DNA from 4 places in the Bradyrhizobium sp. USDA 3240 genome. Region 2 is predicted to be linked to each of the others. Evidence: riboswitches for the same ligand, from Rfam matches in the RefSeq annotation. Region 2 holds a riboswitch; each other region holds the start of a gene.
What was found. Region 2 has a riboswitch for cobalamin ahead of ACVIGA_RS24375 (TonB-dependent receptor). Riboswitches for the same ligand answer to the same signal wherever they lie in the genome.
Positions count from the first base shown of each region.

Region 1 (4,587 bases), 1.6 Mb from region 2:
CCGCTTCATCCGCGAATGGGTGCGCGAGCGTCGGAAGGTGTCGCTGCTCGAGGGCATCCGCAAATGCGCGCTGATCCCGGCGGAAATCCTGTCCGCGAGCACGCCGGCAATGCGTGCCAAGGGCAGGCTGCAGGCGGGCGCCGACGCTGACGTCGTGGTGTTCGACTTCGAGACGCTCAGCGATCGCGCGACCTTCTCCGCGATGAACCGCCCGGCGGAAGGCGTGCGGCATCTCGTGGTCAGCGGCCAGCCGCTGATCAACGATGGGGTGCTTGACGTCGCCGCACGGCCGGGCCGGCCGGTGCGCCGGCCGATTGCCGGAGGCTGAGATGCCGGTCCCGATCCTGCTGGTCGCGGGTTTTCTCGGGGCGGGCAAGACCACGGTCGTCAACCATCTGCTGGCGCATGCGCAAGGGCGGCGCATCGCTGCGGTGGTCAATGATTTCGGCGCGATCAATATCGACGCGGAGCTGATCGCCGGCGCCAGCGACGGCGTGGTCAGCCTGAGCAATGGCTGCATCTGCTGCACGCTGGAAGGCGATCTGCTGCGCACGCTCGCAACCCTGCTGCGGCGTGATCCGCGTCCCGAATTCATCGTGATCGAGACCAGCGGGATCGCCGATTCTGCCGACATCGTGCGCAACCTGATGGATCCCGTGATCTGGAAGGAGGCGCCGCTAGAGGCGGTGCTGTGCGTGGTCGACGCGACGCAGCCTGCGGCGATGCTGAACGATGCGCTGCTGCGCTCGCAGCTGCGGGCGGCCGATGTGGTGGCGCTGAGCAAGGTCGATCTGGCCGATGCAGCCGCGTGCACAGCGATCCGCGATGCGGTGCGGGCGGTGCGTCCGGCGGCCGTGGTGGTCGATGCGCTGCATGGCGAGGTGCCGGCCGCGCTGCTGTTTCCGGCCGACCTCGATCAGGTGCCGGCGCCGCGCGAGACCGCGCCGCGACGGCCGGTATCCGACCGGTTCGAGACGCTGAGCTGGACCTCTGAATGGCCGGTGCGGTTGCCGCGCTTGCAGCAGGCGATCGGCAAACTGGCGCCGAAGCTGGCGCGGGCGAAGGGATTGTTCGAGACGGTGGAGCAGCCCGGACGGCTGACGGTATTTCAACTCGCCGGCGGACGCGCGACGCTGGCTGCCGGCGGCGTGCCGGCACCGGGCGTGCCGCGCACGCGAATCGTGTTCATCGCCGAAATGGGCGCGCTGTCGCGGGCCGAGATCGATGAGGTGATGCAGGGATGCGTCGAAGCCGAGTGATGCGAAGCTAGTTTCCCGTCACCCTGAGGAGCGCGAAGCGCGTCTCGAAGGGTCGACGGCCCGGCTGGTGGCCGTGCATCCTTCGAGGCTCGCTCCGCTCGCACCTCAGGATGACGGGGATAAGAAGTACCCGCGTCAGCCGCCGATGCCGCTGTGTCATCGCCGCAGCACCACCGCGCAAAGCATGTGTGCGACAATCGCGTCGAATTGACAGCCCATCCCGCACCACCTATCGTTTCTCTCGACGGTTCCCTTCGGGGATCAAAAGGGAATGCGGTGCGAGGGTAACCCCAATGCCGCAGCTGTCCCCGCAACTGTAAACGGCGAGCCTTTCGTCAATTTGCCACTGGGCCTTTCAGGCCCGGGAAGGCGTCGACAGGCGATGACCCGTGAGCCAGGAGACCTGCCGTCAGTCGTGGTCACACGCGAGCACATCGGGCGGGGGCGTCCTGGTGGGATCGGAGCATTGCCTTTCGGGCACTGCGCCACTCCGCGTTCGCGGTGACGTGCCACGTTACCGCGAGTCTTTTCATGTCTCCGTCCTCTCCCGCCGCGCGCCGTTGGCGCCTCGGTCTCGTTTGCTCCCTGTCATCGCTGCTGCTGCCCGCCGAGGGTTCGGCACAAACACCTCCACCCACGACGCTCGATCCGATCGAGGTCGCCCCCGCGACATCCGCAAGGCCCAAGCCTGCGGCACGAAGCAGCAATCCTGCCGCCGCATCGCGGTCACGCGCGAGACCTGCAACGGCGGCGGCAGCCGCTGGCGCGCCACATGCTGCGGTGTCAGGCGCTTCCGGATCGGCGTCGCCGACGCTCAACGCCACCACGCAGGGCGGCACCGGCAGCCGTCTCAATTTGACGCCGCTGCAGACGCCGGCCAGCGTCGAGATCATCACGGCGCAGACCATCGCCGAACGCGGCCAGCATAATGTGCTCGACGCCGTCACCCAGAATGCGGCTGGGTTCATCGCAACGCCGGCGCCCGGCAATGGCGGCCTGTCGTTCAGCACCCGTGGCTTTGCCGGCAGCAACTCGGTGATGACGCTGTACGACGGGACGCGCTTCTACGTCGGCTCCGGCACCCTGACGTTCCCCTACGACACCTGGTCGACGCAACGCATCGAGGTGCTGCGCGGCCCGGCCTCCGTGCTGTACGGCGAAGGCGCGATTGGCGGCGTCATCAACGTCGTTCCGAAGAAGCCGCAGGGCACGCCCTATAACGAGGCCGAGGTCTCGCTCGACAGCAACATGACGCGACGGCTGTCGGTGGACAGCACCGGGCCGATCAATCCCAATGTGTCGTACCGCATCAACGCCACCGGCAACATGTCGGACGGCTGGGTCGATCGCGACAAGACCTCGAATGCAGTGGTCTCCGCCGCCGTGCGCGTGCAGGCATCGGAAAATCTCGCCTTTACGCTCTCCGAAGACTATGGCGACCGCAGTCCGTCGCGCTATTTCGGCACGCCGCTGATCAACGGCCAGATCCAGGACGCGCTGCGTTTCAAGAACTACAACGCATCGGACAGCGCGATCCGCTACCAGGACAGCTGGACCCAGTTCAAGACCGAGTGGGATGTCGCCGACGGCATCAAGGTCAACAACACGCTGTATTATCTGAACAGCGAGCGGCACTGGCGCGATATCGAAAACTACACTTTCAACCCCAAGACGCAGCTGATCGATCGCACGAGCTATCTTGAGATATTCCACGATCAGAAGCAGGTCGGCAACCGCATGGATGCGACCTTCAGCGGCCACATCTTCGGCCTCGAGAACCGGTTCGTGACCGGTTTCGACGTCAATCACATCGAGTTCTTCCATACCAACAACTCAAGCGTTCCGTCCATTCCCACGAACTCCTCGGTCGCTCCCTATGTGTTTGATCCCGGGTCGTTCTTTGTGACCAAGTCTCCGACCACGCCGGGCTTCAATGCAAACGTCAATCAATACGCGCTGTTCGCCGAAGATCGGCTATCGCTGACCGATCAGTTGTCGCTCGTCACTGGCGTCAGGTACGATCGCCCTGAGGTCGACCGTACTGACTACAAGACACCGACGAACAGCTTCGAAACCACGCTGTCGGGCACGAGCTGGCGCACCGGCATCGTGTATGAGCCGATCAAGAACCTCGCGTTCTATGGCCAGTATGCGGTCGGCGTCGATCCGGTCGGCAACATCATCTCGCTGTCGGCCTCGCAAAAGACGTTTCAGCTGTCCACCGGCAAGCAGACCGAGTTCGGGGTCAAGCAATCGTTCCTGGGCGGCCGCGGCGAATGGACGCTGGCCGGCTATCAGATCGTCAAGAACAACCTGCTGGTTGCCGATCCCAGCACTCCCGGCGCTTCGCTGCAGATCGGTCAGCAATCATCCCGCGGAGTAGAGGCAACGGTCGGCCTGGCGCTGAACGACGGCTGGCGCATCGACACCAATGTCGCGATGTTGCAGGCCAAGTATGACAACAACACCCAGTCGGTCGGCGGCAAGCTCGTCAGCTATGCCGGCAATGTCCCGATCAACGTGCCGCAGAAGGTCGCCAACGTCTGGCTGACCTGGGACTTCGCGCCGAACTGGTCGGTCTATGGCGGCGTGCAGATGGTCGGTGCGATGTACTCAGACCTTGCCAACACCCAGTTGCGGCCGGGCTACAATGTGGTCAACGGCGGTGTCAGGTGGAAGCCGGATGACCGCACCACCGTCGCGTTCCGGGTCTACAATTTGTTCGACAAGGTCTACGCGGTGACCTCGAACGGGACGGGGCAGTGGCTGCTTGGCATGCCGCGCACCGCCGAATTGTCCGTCAACGTGAAGTTCTGACCATGCGCAAGGCTCTGATCCGGCGATCGCGGCGATGGCTCTATGTCGTCCATCGCTGGATCGGCATTGCGACGTGTCTGTTCTTCGCGATGTGGTTCATCTCCGGTCTCGTCATGATGTACGTGGCGTTTCCGCGCCTCACTGACAGCGAGCGCCTGTCCGCGCTCCCCGTCATTCTCTGGAACAAGGTGCAGGTCGCTCCCGATCGCGCGCTGGCGATCGCGGGCACGGAGCATTATCCGCGCGATCTCCGGCTCTCGATGATGGACGACGTTCCGGTCTATCGCGTGACCGGATGGAAGGGCGGCGCGGTCACCATCTCGGCGATCGACGGCAGCGTGATCGACCGGATCGCGCCCGACCAGGCGCTTGCCATTGCCCGGCACCACCCGCGTGCCGTGCAGCCGCAATTGCTCGATACCGTGACGCGCGATCAATGGTCGGTCACCGCACGCTTCGATCCGTTGCGGCCGCTCTATTTGATCGGCCTTGGCGACGCTGACGGCACCGA
Region 1 is NZ_JBSSGD010000002.1:3,389,819-3,394,405, reverse strand. Features, by position in the region: gene ACVIGA_RS16765 (amidohydrolase family protein) at 1-328, shown strand, start outside; gene ACVIGA_RS16760 (CobW family GTP-binding protein) at 330-1,259, shown strand; cobalamin riboswitch at 1,488-1,684, shown strand; gene ACVIGA_RS16755 (TonB-dependent receptor) at 1,791-4,076, shown strand; gene ACVIGA_RS16750 (PepSY domain-containing protein) at 4,079-4,587, shown strand, end outside.
Region 1: linked by a shared signal. The riboswitch ahead of ACVIGA_RS16755 (TonB-dependent receptor) and the one ahead of ACVIGA_RS24375 (TonB-dependent receptor) in region 2 are both predicted to bind cobalamin.

Region 2 (4,587 bases):
GCCGCTCGCGATGACGACAGCGCTGCTGCTGGCATCACCGCCGATCGCCTCATCGTTGGCGCGCGGCGGCTTCGGCGCGCATCTGCTCGATCGCGCGAGTATCAAGACGATCGAGGGGGAGGATTTCCTGCGCGATCTCTCAACGCGTCGTCCCGGCGAAAGCCGGGACCCATAACCACAGGATTGGATTGTCGAAGACGGCTGTGGCCCCAGCATTGTGAGACAATTGGCATTCGTGGTTATGGGTCCCGGGTCGCGCTTCGCTTGCCCGGGACGACGGGGGGATGGGCATCGCTCATCCCTCACAACGGCTCATCGTCATTGCCGTAGCGATCGACCTTCGGCGTGGCGATGTCGCCATCCTCATAATCGTCGTCCTGCGGCGCTGCGGGCGGCGGAGGCTTTTTCGACTTGTCGTCGGACTTGTCGTCGATCTTGCCGCTGCCCTTGCTCTTCTTTCCGGCCTTGGCCATGCGTTTCCCCTGCGCGGGTCAAATCATCTGCCGGAATTCTACTCCAGTTTGCGGCCGCTTGTAACGTGAGGAGGCGGCACGGCGGGGTCACACCCGCCGCGCCGATCATGCTCTAGAACGTCGCGCCGGCCTTGACCATGTAGGTGCGGCCGGGCAGCGGATAGGCCGAGAAGCGGCCGGCCGTGAACGAGCTCGCGATGGCGTAGTCGTAGTAGAGCGCATTGAACAGATTGTTCACGCTGAGCGACCAGAAGAAGCGGTCGTATTGCCCGCTGAGCTTGAGATCGGCAGTGGCGTTGCCGGGAATCCGGCTCTGGGTGTTGGCCTGGTCGTTGTCCATGATTCGCGAGCTCCAGGCCCGCACCGTGGCGTCGAACACCAGATAGTTCTGCCAGATATTCCAGGTCACGCCGAGATTGCCGGTGTAGCGCGACACCAGCGGCACGTCGTTGCCGGCCCAGATGCCTTCGCGGAACACCGCACGGGTGATCGCCATGCCGCCGCGCAGGGTGACGCTGTCGCTGACCTTGAGCGAGGCGCTGGTCTCCGAGCCGTAGCGGCGGGTGGGGTCGAGGTTGGTGTTGTAGAACAGCACCGGGTTGAAATGGATCTCGTTCTCGAGATCCATCAGATAGATGCTGGTCTGGACCTGAAACAAGTTGGTCTTGACCCGGAAGCCGCCCTCGACGTCCTGCGACGTCTGGGTCTTGAGCTGGAAGTTCTGCGGGATCGGGGCGAAGGTCAGCGGGTCGAATGACGGACCCGATGCGACGCGCTCGTCGACATCGGGTGTGCGGAATGCGCGCGCGGCGCGGCCGAACACCGAGAAGGTGTCGGTGAAGCGATGCTCGGCGCCGACATGCAGCGCGTATTGGGTCTCGTTGCTGTCGAGCGGCGCCGCCTGCGTGTCGAACGCAAACGGTGCGTTCGGATCGTAGCGATCGCGTGCCGAGACGCTGGTATTCTGGACGCGCGCCCCGTAGGAGAAGTCGGTCGTCGGCAATAGGCCCAGCGTGTGCTGCCAGTAGCCGGCTACGGTCTGCTGCTCGATATTGTAGATGTGGGTGGGATCGACGCCCTGATAGGCGCCGCGTGCTTCGCGGAACGTCGAATCGTAGTAGTCGATACCGGTCAGGATCGTCGACGGCATGCCCAGCATCACGTTCTTGACGCTGAGCCGCGGCGTGATCGACCAGGTCTGTAGCGCGGCGTCATTGTAGGTCGAGGCGAAGCTGATGGTCGGCACGGTGCCGAAGAAGCCGCTTTGCGTCTCGCGCTGCCGCCAGCCGCCGTCGACGATGAGGTCGACGCCATTCATCAGCGTCTTGGTAAAGCCGGTGGTGACGCTGGCGGTCTGCTGGTTGGCATAGTCGAAGGGCGTCGCCGCGCCGCGGCGATCGGTGAGCAGTTCGTTGACGCCGATCGACGGATCGACCAGCCGTCCGCCGGGCAGGCCGAGCTTCTGGTCGCTGCCGGTGACGGTGAGGAAGGCGGTGAGATCGGACGTGGTATAATTGACGTTGCCGACGGCGTTGCGCTGGTCGAGCGCGTTATTGACACGGTAGCCGTCGGACTTGATGCCGTTGCCGTAGAACGAGGTCGACCATGGGCCGGAATTGAGCGCCGCGGACACCGCGGCCATGCGGGTGCTGAACGAGCCGAAGCCGCCTTCGGCGCGTATCGTCGCCGGCGGACCGCCGGCGCCGGTCTTGGTAATGATGTTGACCACGCCACCCACCGCGTTGTCGCCATAGAGCACCGCACCGCTGTTGCCGCGCGTGATCTCGATGCGCGCGATCGAATCGAGCGGAATCGTCGTGAGATCGAAGCCGGCCTTGTCGACGTCGTTGAGGCGTCGGCCGTTGAGCAGGAACAAGGTGTTGTCGGAGGCGAATGCGCCGAAGCCGCGCAGGTCGACCGAGGTCTTGGCGCCGTTCGGCCCGCCGTAAAGCGTTTGCAGCTGGACGCCCGGCACCTGCGCGAGAATCTCGGGCAGCGACTGCACCGGCGAATGCGCGATGTCGTCGGCCGTGATCACGGTCGAGGAGGAGCCGACAATGCCCGCGAACTGCCGGCCGCCGCCGGTGCCGCCCGTTCCGTTGGCGGTGCCGGTCCCCGTCGTGTTCGATCCTGCTCCGCTGCCCACATTGTTGCCTTGGGCGGTGCCCGGCGCCAGGCGACGCGGCGCCGGCGCTTCGTCGGCGGCCGGCTTGGCGCGCGTGAAATTCTGGTCGCTTGGCTTGGTGATTTCGACGGCCGGTAGCTGATCGGGCGAGGGTGCCTGCTGTGCCCGTGCGGTCGAGAGAACGATTGCCGGCGCGATCATCGTCGACGCGAGCAGAAGCGCGCGGCGCCGGAAGGACGAGTTGGAGAACATCTAGGTGAGACCTCGGTAACGTCAGTGGCACGTCACCGCGAAACCAGTCTCACCATGCGCTCTCGCATCAGGTGAAGCTCATGCCTGTACTCCCCGACCGGCATCTTCGCGTGTGACCACGGCTGACGGCAGGTCTCCTGGCTCGCGGGTCGTTACCCTTCGTCGCCTTCCCAGGACCGAGATTCCCAGTGGCCTGTGACGAAGGATTCACCGCATACAGTTGCGGGGGCAGCCGCGGCATTGGGGAAGTTTCCCCGCACCGCATTCCCTTTTCATCTCATGAAAGAACCGTCATGTTCATCTAGGGTTCGGCCCGGCAGCAATGTCAACCCGGCGGACGTCGGGCAGCGGTCGCACGGCTACGGTTTTTGGCGGGTGTCGCTTGCCTGCCACGGCGATCGCTGTAAGAGCATGGATCCAATGAGCGTGCAGGATTTTACCTTGGCGGCCGAGGTCGCGGCGCGGCGCCGGTGGGGCGCCATCGCGGCGCTGCTCGCGCTCGTGGTCCTGCTGCTGGTGCTCTCGCTCGGCATCGGGCCGGTGCGGCTGTCGCCGCTTGCGGTGATCGAGGCGCTGTTCGGCGGCGGCAGCGACGTGGCGCAGGTGATCGTGCGCGAGATCCGGTTGCCGCGCACCATTCTGGCGTTCGCGATCGGCGGTATTCTCGGGCTATCAGGCGCGGCGCTGCAGGGCCTGCTGCGCAATCCGCTGGCCTCGCCGTCGCTGTTCGGCGCGCCGCAATCGGCGGCATTCGGCGCGGTGCTGGTGATCGCGCTCGGCCTCGCCGATGTGCGGTCCTACGCGCTGCCGGTGGTGGCGATCATCGCCGCGTTTGGCTCGGTGTTCGCGCTGCTCGCAATCGCCGGCCGCAATGCCGGGCTGCTGATCCTGATCCTCGCCGGGCTTGCGATCTCGAGCTTTGCGGGAGCTGCAACCGCGCTGGTGATGAACCTCTCCAGCAATCCGTTCGTGGTGCTGGAGATCGCATTCTGGCTGCTCGGCTCGCTGGAGGACCGCAGCTTCCAGCACGTGGCGCTGGCGCTGCCCTTCATCGTCGTGGGTGCGGTCATCCTGCTCAGCCAGGCGAACGTGTTCCGCGCGCTGACGCTCGGCGAGGAGGCGGCGCAGAGCCTCGGCGTCGATGTCGGGCGGCTAAGGTTGCTCGTGATCACGGGCGTTGCGCTCGGCGTCGGCGGTGCGGTCGCCGTCACGGGCACGATCGGCTTCATCGGTCTCGTCGCACCGCACCTGATGCGCCCCCTGATCGGTCACGATCCGGCACGGCTGCTGGTGCCGAGCGCGCTCACCGGTTCGGCGCTGCTGCTCGCCGCCGATATCGCGGTGCGCATCATCCCCTCGAGCTCGGACATCAAGGTCGGCGTGCTGACCTCAATCATCGGCGTGCCGTTCTTCCTGTATCTGATCATGCGCGAACGCCGCGCGCTCGGCGGAGGCGTGGCATGACGCTGCTCGCCGCCACTGCGCTCAATACCTCGCTCGGCAGCCGCAAGGTGCTGCACGATGTTTCGCTGTCGCTGGAGGCCGGCCATCTGGTCGCGCTGGTTGGCCCCAACGGCGCCGGCAAGACCACGCTGCTGCGCGCGCTCGCTGGACTAATTCCATCCGATGGCGACATCAGGATCGGCGGCGACGCGCTGGCGTCGCTGCCGCTCCGCGAACGGGCGAAACGTTTCGCCTATTTGCCGCAGGGGCACATGGTGCATTGGCCGCTGCCGG
Region 2 is NZ_JBSSGD010000002.1:5,031,473-5,036,059, forward strand. Features, by position in the region: gene ACVIGA_RS24365 (hypothetical protein) at 1-175, shown strand, start outside; gene ACVIGA_RS24370 (hypothetical protein) at 303-473, opposite strand; gene ACVIGA_RS24375 (TonB-dependent receptor) at 586-2,850, opposite strand; cobalamin riboswitch at 2,961-3,158, opposite strand; gene ACVIGA_RS24380 (FecCD family ABC transporter permease) at 3,271-4,314, shown strand; gene ACVIGA_RS24385 (ABC transporter ATP-binding protein) at 4,311-4,587, shown strand, end outside.

Region 3 (4,587 bases), 2.5 Mb from region 2:
GCTTGGGCTTGCCGGGCAGCGAGACCGAGTGGTCCCGTCTCGCCGCCGCGTTGTCGGTTTAACGCGCCAGCGCGAGCAGGCCTTCGACATCGAGATGGGTCTCAATGTGCTCGGCAAGCGCGTCGAGCGCGCTCTCGACCCTGGCACCGTACGGCTGATCCGCCGCAGGGATATCGAGCTGCGCAAGGAACGCCTTGCGAAATTCGTCCGAGGTGAACAGGCCGTGCAGATAGCTGCCGTGAACGCGCCCGTCACGCGACGTGGCGCCTTCCGGCGAGCCGTCAAGCATTGAAAATGGCGCGCGATCCGGGCCATCGGTGCGCCCGATGTGGATTTCGTAGGCGCTGATCGGTTGACCGGTCGCAGCATGCACCGCGCTGACGCGGGTCAGTGTCTTCTGTTCGGTCATGGTGGTGGTGACATCGAGAAGCCCGAGCCCGGGCGTTTCGCCGGCGGGACCCTCGATCCCATCAGGGTCGGCGACGGTTTGCCCCAGCATCTGATATCCGCCGCACAGGCCGAGGATGTGGCCGCCGCGGCGATGATGCGCCAGCAGATCGATGTCCCAGCCTTGCGCGCGCAGGAAGGCGAGGTCGCCGCGGGTCGATTTCGAGCCGGGCAGGATGACGAGCTTCGCATCGCCCGGGATGGCTTCGCCCGGACGCACCATCACCAGATCGACCCCCGGTTCGAGCTTCAGCGGATCGAGGTCGTCGAAATTGGCGATCCGCGACAGCGCAAGAAACGCGATTCTGCACTGACCGGGCTTGCGTGCCTCGCCGAGCCCGAGCGCGTCTTCAGCCGGAAGCTCGCCGGCACGGGCGAACCAGGGCAGCACGCCAAAGCCGCGCCACGCGGTGCGGGCTTCGATCAGGCGGTAGCCGTCGTCGAATAGCGTCGGATCGCCGCGGAATTTGTTGATGACAAAACCCTGGATCATCGCGGCATCTTCAGGGTCGATCACCGTCTTGATGCCGACGAGTTGCGCGATCACGCCGCCGCGGTCGATGTCGCCGACCAGCACCACGGGCACGTCGGCCCTGCGCGCAAAGCCCATATTGGCGATATCGGACTTGCGCAGATTGACCTCGGCGGGGCTGCCGGCGCCCTCGACCAGCACGAGGTCGGCGCGCGCCTTCAGGCGCCCAAAACTCTCCAGCACTGCGCCCATCAGCGACGGCTTCATGCCGGCATATTCGCGTGCGCGGGCGGTCGCGATCCGCTTGCCGTGCACGATGACCTGGGCGCCGACGTCGGTTTCCGGCTTCAGCAGCACCGGGTTCATGTCGGTGTGCGGCTCGACGCCGGCGGCGAGCGCCTGCAGTGCCTGCGCACGCCCGATCTCGCCGCCGTCGACGGTCACGGCGGCATTGTTGGACATGTTCTGCGGCTTGAACGGCAGCACGCGCAGGCCGCGCCGTTTGGCTGCACGCGCGAGGCCTGCGACGATGAGCGATTTGCCCACGTCCGAGCCGGCTCCCTGGATCATCAATGCGCGCGCCATGATTGATTATCGCATCAGAACTCGACGCCCGGCTGCGCCTTGATGCCGGAGCGGAAGGGGTGCTTCACCAGCGTCATCTCGGTGACGAGATCGGCGATTTCGATCAATTCGTCCTTGGCGTTGCGTCCGGTGAGCACGACATGCGTCATCGGCGGCTTCGACGTCGTCAGAAAGTCGACGACATCGGCGATCGCCAGATAATCGTAGCGAAGCGCGATGTTGATCTCGTCGAGCACGACCATGCGCAGGCTCGGATCCGCGATCAGCTGCTTGGCTTTTTCCCAGCCGGCCTGCGCTGCCGCGATGTCGCGGGCGCGATCCTGCGTCTCCCAGGTGAAACCTTCGCCCATGGCGTGGAATTGGCAGAGATCGCCGAAATGTCCGGTAAGCAGGCGGCGCTCGCCGGTATCCCAGGCGCCCTTGATGAATTGCACCACGGCGCAGGGAAAGCCGTGCGCCACACAGCGCACGATCATGCCGAAGGCGGAGGAGGATTTTCCTTTGCCGGCGCCGGTATGAACGATGACCAGGCCCTTTTCACCACTCTTGGTCGCCATGATCTTGTCGCGGGCGACCTTCTTTTTCGCCATCTTGGCCGCGTGGCGCGCATCCAGCGAGGGGTCGGTGCCGACGGCGCCGTCCTCAGCGTCGTTTCCATCAGAAATCATCACGTTCCTTCGGCTTGACAAGTGCGGGGCTAGGACGAATGGTGCCCCCGCGTTGGTTCCTGTCCTACGACAGGCGAAGAGGGAATGCGATAGGGCTCAGACCGCTGGGTTTGCCCAAAGCGCAGCCGCCCCCGCGACCGTGACCGGAGAGATGCCCAAGCCACTGATTCCCTGATGGAGTCGGGAAGGTGGGCATCAAGGGAGAAATCCTACTCCGCAAGCCGGGAGACCTGCCGACGCGATGTGTTTGAGACCGGCGGACGGGGTGTTCCGCGACGGGGAACGAACCTGTTCACGTCAGGTTCGTGTGCCTCATCGCTTCCCGCAGTCAATCCAGGAAGGGCGATGAGCGTTACACTTCATGTCTGCATCACCTGTCGCGCGGGCCAGACGCTCGCGGAAGGTGAGACCGCGCCCGGTGCGCGCCTGCATGCCGCGCTTGTTGAGGCCGGCGTGCCCGATGACGTCAATCTGGTTCCCGTCGAATGCCTGTCGGCCTGCAGCCAGGGCTGCTCGGTCGCGCTCAGCGCGCCGGGGCGGTGGTCCTATGTCTATGGCCGCCTGTCCGCTGATCATGCCAAGGATGTGATCGCAGGAGCCACCGCCTATGCGTCGGCGCCTGACGGCATCGTGCCGTGGCGCAGCCGTCCCGAAATCTTCCGCAAGCAATCGCTTGCCCGCATTCCACCCATCGCCGTCGTGCCGGAGGCCGCAGAATGACCACGCTCGCCAAGGTTCCGGTCACCGTCGTGACCGGCTTTCTCGGGTCCGGCAAGACGACGCTGATCCAGCATCTGATCCGCAATGCCAACGGCAAGAAGCTCGCGGTGCTGGTGAACGAATTCGGCAGCGAAGGCGTCGACGGCGACATCCTGAAGTCGTGCGCCGATGCTAATTGTCCGACCGAGAACATCGTCGAGCTCGCCAATGGCTGCATCTGCTGCACCGTCGCCGACGATTTCATCCCGGCGATGGAGCAGTTGCTCGCGCGCCCTGTGAGGCCCGATCATATCGTGATCGAGACGTCCGGCCTCGCGCTGCCGAAGCCGCTGCTGAAGGCATTCGACTGGCCGGAGATCCGTTCGCGGATCACGGTCGATGGCGTGATCGCGCTGGCCGATGCGGAGGCCGTTGCGGCGGGCCGGTTTGCGCCTGACCCGGCCGCGGTGGATGCGCAGCGCGCGGCCGACGACAATCTCGATCACGAGACGCCGCTGTCGGAAGTGTTCGAGGACCAGATCGCCTGCGCTGATATCGTGCTGCTGACCAAGGCCGATCTCGCCGGAGCCGAGGGGATCAAAGCGGCCAAAGAGCTGATCGCGGCCGAGATGCCGCGCGAGGTGCCGATGTTGCCCATCGTCGACGGCGCGATCGATGCCCGCGTGATCCTCGGTCTTGAGGCGGCGGCAGAGGATGACCTCGCGTCCCGGCCGTCCCACCATGACGGTGAGGACGAGCACGAGCACAACGACTTCAATTCCGTGGTGATCGACCTTCCGGAGATCGGGGATGTCGATGCGCTGATCGCGTCGATCAAGGGGCTGGCGCGCGAGCAGAACGTGCTGCGCGCCAAGGGCTACATCGCCGTCGAAGGCAAGCCGATGCGGTTGCTGGTGCAATCGGTCGGCGAGCGGGTCAGGCATCAGTTCGACATGCCATGGGGTGCGCGGCCGCGGCAGTCGAAGCTCGTCGTGATCGGAGAACACGGCGATATCGATGAAGCTGCGATCAGGGCGCGACTAGGTGTCTGATGCACGTCGTCTTCCGCGAGAGCCGCGGCCTTGAGGAGACCGCGACACCAAGGGACCTCGGCCAGGATCCGGCCGATCTCGTGGTCTTGTCGTTTTCCGACAGCGATCTCGCCGCGTTCGCGGCCGGCTGGCGGCGGGGCCGCGCCGCGCTGCCGTCGCTGCGGCTCGCCAATCTCGCGGAGCTGCGCCATCCGCTGTCGGTCGATACCTATATCGAGCGCACACTGTCGCAGGCGCGCGGCATCCTGGTCCGGCTGATCGGCGGCGAACCCTATTGGTCATATGGCCTGGCCGCGGTGCATCGGCTGGCGAAGGAGCGCGGCATCGCCCTGGTCGTGCTGCCGGCGGATGGCCGCGACGATTTGCGGCTGGATGAATTCTCGACCTTGCCGGTCTCGACGCTGCGCCGCCTGAAGTTGCTGTGCGACAAGGGCGGCCCCGTTGCCGCGCAGGCCGTGATCGCGCAACTGGCGCTGGCGTCCGGCCTTTATGCCGGGCCGGTCGTCGGCGAGATCGATCTTCCCGAGATCGGCGTCTACGATTCGCGGCGCGGCGCCGTCGCGGCACTGCCGGCATCGAATGGCCGGCCGCTTGTGCTGGTGACCTTCTATCGCTCCTATCTGGCGGCCGGCGACACCGCGCCGGTCGATGCGCTGATCGATGC
Region 3 is NZ_JBSSGD010000002.1:7,557,395-7,561,981, forward strand. Features, by position in the region: gene cobD (threonine-phosphate decarboxylase CobD) at 1-62, shown strand, start outside; gene ACVIGA_RS36150 (cobyric acid synthase) at 59-1,504, opposite strand; gene cobO (cob(I)yrinic acid a,c-diamide adenosyltransferase) at 1,519-2,172, opposite strand; cobalamin riboswitch at 2,209-2,424, shown strand; gene ACVIGA_RS36160 (DUF1636 family protein) at 2,518-2,892, shown strand; gene cobW (cobalamin biosynthesis protein CobW) at 2,889-3,923, shown strand; gene cobN (cobaltochelatase subunit CobN) at 3,923-4,587, shown strand, end outside.
Region 3: linked by a shared signal. The riboswitch ahead of ACVIGA_RS36160 (DUF1636 family protein) and the one ahead of ACVIGA_RS24375 (TonB-dependent receptor) in region 2 are both predicted to bind cobalamin.

Region 4 (4,587 bases), 790 kb from region 2:
GCCTGCAGCCAGGCGGTAAATCTCAACGCGCTCTTCAAGGCTGAGCTGGCCATAACATTGTCCCATCGCCACAACACCCTAGAGCGTTTCACATTTTGACTGAAGCATAACCGACGTTTGCGAAGTAGTTTGGCATTCGCGAGGCTGGATGTCCTGAACGAGGTGACCGATTTGGCGCCAAGTGTCTTCGACGGTGCGCCTCTGAGCCTGCCGCATCCAGTGTTTGATCTTGGAGAAGGCCTGTTCGATCGGGTTGAGGTCGGGCGAGTATCGCGGCAGGTACCAGGGCCTGGCGCCAGCAGCCTGGATCATCTGCCTGACAGCTTTCGACTTGTGGCTTCCGAGGTTGTCGAGAATGACGATGTCGCCTTCGCGCAGGGTTGGCAGGAGAAGGTGCTTCACATAAGCGCAGAAGCATTCGCCGTTGACGGGGCCGCCGAAGACGCAGGGTGCCGTGAGTTGGTCATGGCGGAGCGCGTCGAGGAATGTGAGGGTACGCCAGTGACCGTGCGGGGCGAAGCCGCGCAGGCGTGCGCCCTTGCGGCGCCAGCCCCGCAAAGGGGCCATGTTGGTCTTGATCCAAGGGTGAGTAGGCCGGGGGATTTTCACCCCCGGCCTCTCGCAGAACGGTGCGTGAACCTCTCGGTTCACACCGCTCCCGTCAGGTGAACGTGGTCGTTCCGAAGAACTGCCAGTGCACGAACAGCTCCGCGTTATTCCGAGCCAGCTTTCGCAAGAACAGCGAAGCACCGGTTTTGTGGAGCCGGAAGCGCTTGTACTTTCGCATGATCCACGCCTTCAGCTTCTGATTGACGTAGTCGACCAGAGAGAACAGCGCTGAACGGCTGAACCGACCATAATAACCTATCCACCCCCGGAGGAGTGGATTGATCTGTTGGGCAATCTCAGCCAGCGTCCCCGGCGTTTGCCGGGGAATGTGCACGCTTCGGATCGTTGCTCGCATGGCCTTCAAAGCTGTCGGACTGACCGCCGGGGTGTATCCACAAAAGAATTCCTTCCGCTGTGACGTTGCCACCTGCCGCGGCCTGAACTGATATCCGAGAAAGTCAAACTTGACCCTCTGATACGTTCGCCGACGCCTGTTGTCCATGCAATAGACGATCTGCGTCTTTGTCGGGTGCATCTGAAGTCCGCACACCTCCAACCTCGCCTGAAGCTCCGCCCTAATGGCCTCTGCTTCTTGCTCGGTCCGGCAGTGCACCAGTCCGTCGTCGGCATACCGACACCAAGGGAGGTCGGGATGTGTCCGCGCCATCCAGATCAAGCACGGGCTTGCGGTGACCGCCCATCTTGCCAGGCGCAACCGAGCCGGTCGCCCGCTGCCGCTGTGACCACTTCACAACCGACGAGACCGCAACACCAAACCGTTCCGCCACAGATCGGCAGCTCTCGCCCGCTAAAACCGACGCCACCACACGCTCGCGAAGATCCAGGGAAAGAGGTCGGGTCATGCGATGCTGGCCTCCAATCCAGTCAGCATCTTGAATCATAAACCGCCAAAAACCGGAATTCCCTCCGATTCAGTTAAGCAATGAAATGCTCTAGTTGCAGCGCCAGGCAGATGTGCTTGGCACTCAAAGGCCCACAACGATACGAAACCGCCCATCAGCGCCGGGCGTTTGGAACAGACGCCGCCGAAGTGCACGCTTTAAGCAGGCGGGCATTTACTCGCTGGCATGCGCGATCGCTCGTGTCGGCCGGCGCATATCGTGCTCTTCAATCGACCGGAAGATGCGGCCTCGACGCAAGTCCTGTCCTCCGCAAGCAGGTAGAGGCGCCGAGCCGTGCTAGCCTCGGCTTGAGCCGATCAATAGTTTCGAGAGAAACTGTCGAGCGGTGTTACTCAAGAGCGGTCTTACCATCAACCCGAACAGGCCGACCGCCGAGACGGCAACAGCAAAGACACCGAGGGCACTCCAAACAGCCATTTTCATTGCGAGCCGGTCTCCTTGGTTTGGTTGATATGCTTGCCTGGGCAGTATCGCCAAAAAATGTCCGAGTGACGCCTACCAGAAATGGCTGGCATCACAGAACCACCTCGCGCCGCGTATGCTATCTTATTCGGTGGATCGTTGATTGCTTGGAGAAGGCAGCGCAGCGCGCCGTGCGCGATGAACCGGGGCCAGCTTGCATGAAAGCCGTCTGTTCGACCAAGTGGTCCTCGGTGCAAAGGCGGCGTATTCGGATTTGTCGCTGCCCACGCGGAGGGACTTTCGGGATGTCATCCGATGTCCGTGATTGTAGAGCGACTTCTGCATCGAGTATGAACGGGGGGCATGCCGCTAGGCACATTAGCAGATCGCAACATGACGCGAGGTTGACGGAATATCCCTTTTGCCGATAATTGAAGGTGTCGAGGTTCTCCGGTCTCATTAGGCCGGAGCTAAGAGGGAAGCCGGTGTCAATTCCGGCGCTGTCCCCGCAACTGTGAGTGGCGAGCTGTCCAACGAAGGCACTGAAGCCTGACGGTTTCGGGAAGACCGGATAGCAGCGCTGAGCCGCGAGCCAGGAGCCCTGCCCCGCCACTATCTTCGTCCACCGGCGGGTGTCCCGGTGGTGCGCCAAGCAGCGGTCGCTCGCGCGGCTTCTTCTGCCTGCGTCCGCCATGGCCTTTGCCACCAATATGGGGTTAACGCTATGTCTCTTCTCTCTCTTCCGGTTGCCACACTCGGAACGCCACGCATCGGTCCAAGGCGAGAGCTCAAGGTTGCGCTCGAAATTTACTGGGCCGGAAAAATCGCCGAACAGCAGTTGCTCGAGGATGCAGCTGGCCTACGTGCCGCAAATTGGGCTCGCCAGAGGTCTCTCGGTGTCACCGTGATCCCATCGAACGATTTCTCACTGTACGACCAGGTGCTCGACACCAGTGTCATGGTTGGTGCCATGCCAGAAGCCTACGAGCCGAATGCCGGATCCATTTCGCTCAAGACATACTTCGCCATGGCACGCGGGGCACAATGCGACGGTCAGGATGGGAGTTGCGGTCACCCGTCGCGTGGATATGGCGCACCCGCGCAGGAGATGACCAAATGGTTCGACACCAACTACCATTACATGGTCCCGGAATTTCACCCGGGGCAGACTTTCAGACTATCCTCTCGCAAACCAATCGAGGAGTACGAGGAAGCCAAGGCCCTTGGCTTTCAGACGCGCCCTGTCCTGATAAGGGCCGGTTACATTCTTGAAGCTTGGCAAGAGTGCCGATCCTGCGTTCCAGCCACTGTCACTGCTAGATGACCTGATACCGGTCTATATTGAGCTTTTGAAGGAATTGGCCAAACGCGGGGCAAATTGGGGTCAATTCGACGAACCTTGCCTAGTCCTTGATCTGGATGAGAGTTCGCGAAAATCCTTGGTACATGCTTATGACCGGCTCGCAGGAAGGGCCGGCCATCAAGATCATGGTTGCAAGCTATTTCGGTGGCCTCTGCGACAATCTGGACGCTGCCCTGCGCCTGCCTGTTGCCGGGCTGCACGTCGATCTGGTTCGCGCGCCAGAGTTATTGAGCCAGATCATTGCGAGTGGCGAGTGACCTCGTCATGTCGCTCGGCGTCATAGACGGTCGGAATGTTTGGCGATCGAATTTGTCGGCGTTCCGCCAGCGACTGGCCTCCGCGATTGCGAAGCTTGGTAAGGACCGCGTACAGATCGCCCCATCCTGCTCGCTGCTTCATGTGCCGGTCGATGTTGAACTCGAGACCGGGCTCGCCTCCGACGTCAAGAGCTGGCTTGCTTTCTCGGTTCAGAAGATGCGTGAGCTTGCGACCTTGGCGCGGGCACTCGCAGGCGACCAGAATGTTGCGAAAGCTCTTGTGGAATCGGAGTGTGCCGCAGCCGTCCGCGGGACGTCGCCGAAGATCCGAGATGCCAATGTCGTTGTCCGGCTGAGTGCGATCAACCAGGCCATGCGCCGGCGGCCCAGCCCATTTGCCAGTCGGGCCGAGATCCAACGCAAGCGCTTCGGGCTTCCAGCGTTCTCGACCACGACCATCGGATCGTTTCCTCAGACCTCAGAGGTCCGTAATACCCGGGCGGCGCATGCGCGAGGCGCGATGAGCGACGAGCAATACGACAAGTTCCTCAAGGAAGAGACGGCGCGCGCCGTACGTTGGCAGGAAGACATCGGTCTGGACGTGCTCGTCCATGGCGAGTTTGAGCGCAATGACATGGTGCAGTACTTCGGCGAGCAACTCTCCGGCTTCGCATTTACCAAAAACGGTTGGGTGCAATCCTATGGCTCGCGCTGTGTCCGGCCGCCGATCCCGTTTGGAGATGTCTCGCGGCCGAAGCCGATCACGGTGGACTGGTGGCGCTATGCGCAGTCACTAACCAAAAGGCCGATGAAGGCGATGTTGACCGGACCAGTAACGATCTTGAACTGGTCGTTTGTTCGCGGGGATATTCCCCGAAGCGAAGTCTGCCGTCAGATTGCGCTCGCAATTCGAGATGAAGTTAGAGATCTCGAGAATGCGGGTGCTTCCGTGATCCAGATCGATGAGGCTGCACTACGCGAAGGCTTGCCATTGCGTCGTGCGCAGTGGACCGTTTACCTCGAGTGGGCTGGA
Region 4 is NZ_JBSSGD010000002.1:5,823,351-5,827,937, reverse strand. Features, by position in the region: gene ACVIGA_RS28170 (IS30 family transposase) at 1-66, opposite strand, end outside; partial or broken gene ACVIGA_RS28165 (IS630 family transposase) at 89-582, opposite strand; gene ACVIGA_RS28160 (group II intron maturase-specific domain-containing protein) at 662-1,276, opposite strand; partial or broken gene ACVIGA_RS28155 (helix-turn-helix domain-containing protein) at 1,281-1,472, opposite strand; cobalamin riboswitch at 2,361-2,557, shown strand; partial or broken gene metE (5-methyltetrahydropteroyltriglutamate--homocysteine S-methyltransferase) at 2,659-4,587, shown strand, end outside.
Region 4: linked by a shared signal. The riboswitch ahead of metE (5-methyltetrahydropteroyltriglutamate--homocysteine S-methyltransferase) and the one ahead of ACVIGA_RS24375 (TonB-dependent receptor) in region 2 are both predicted to bind cobalamin.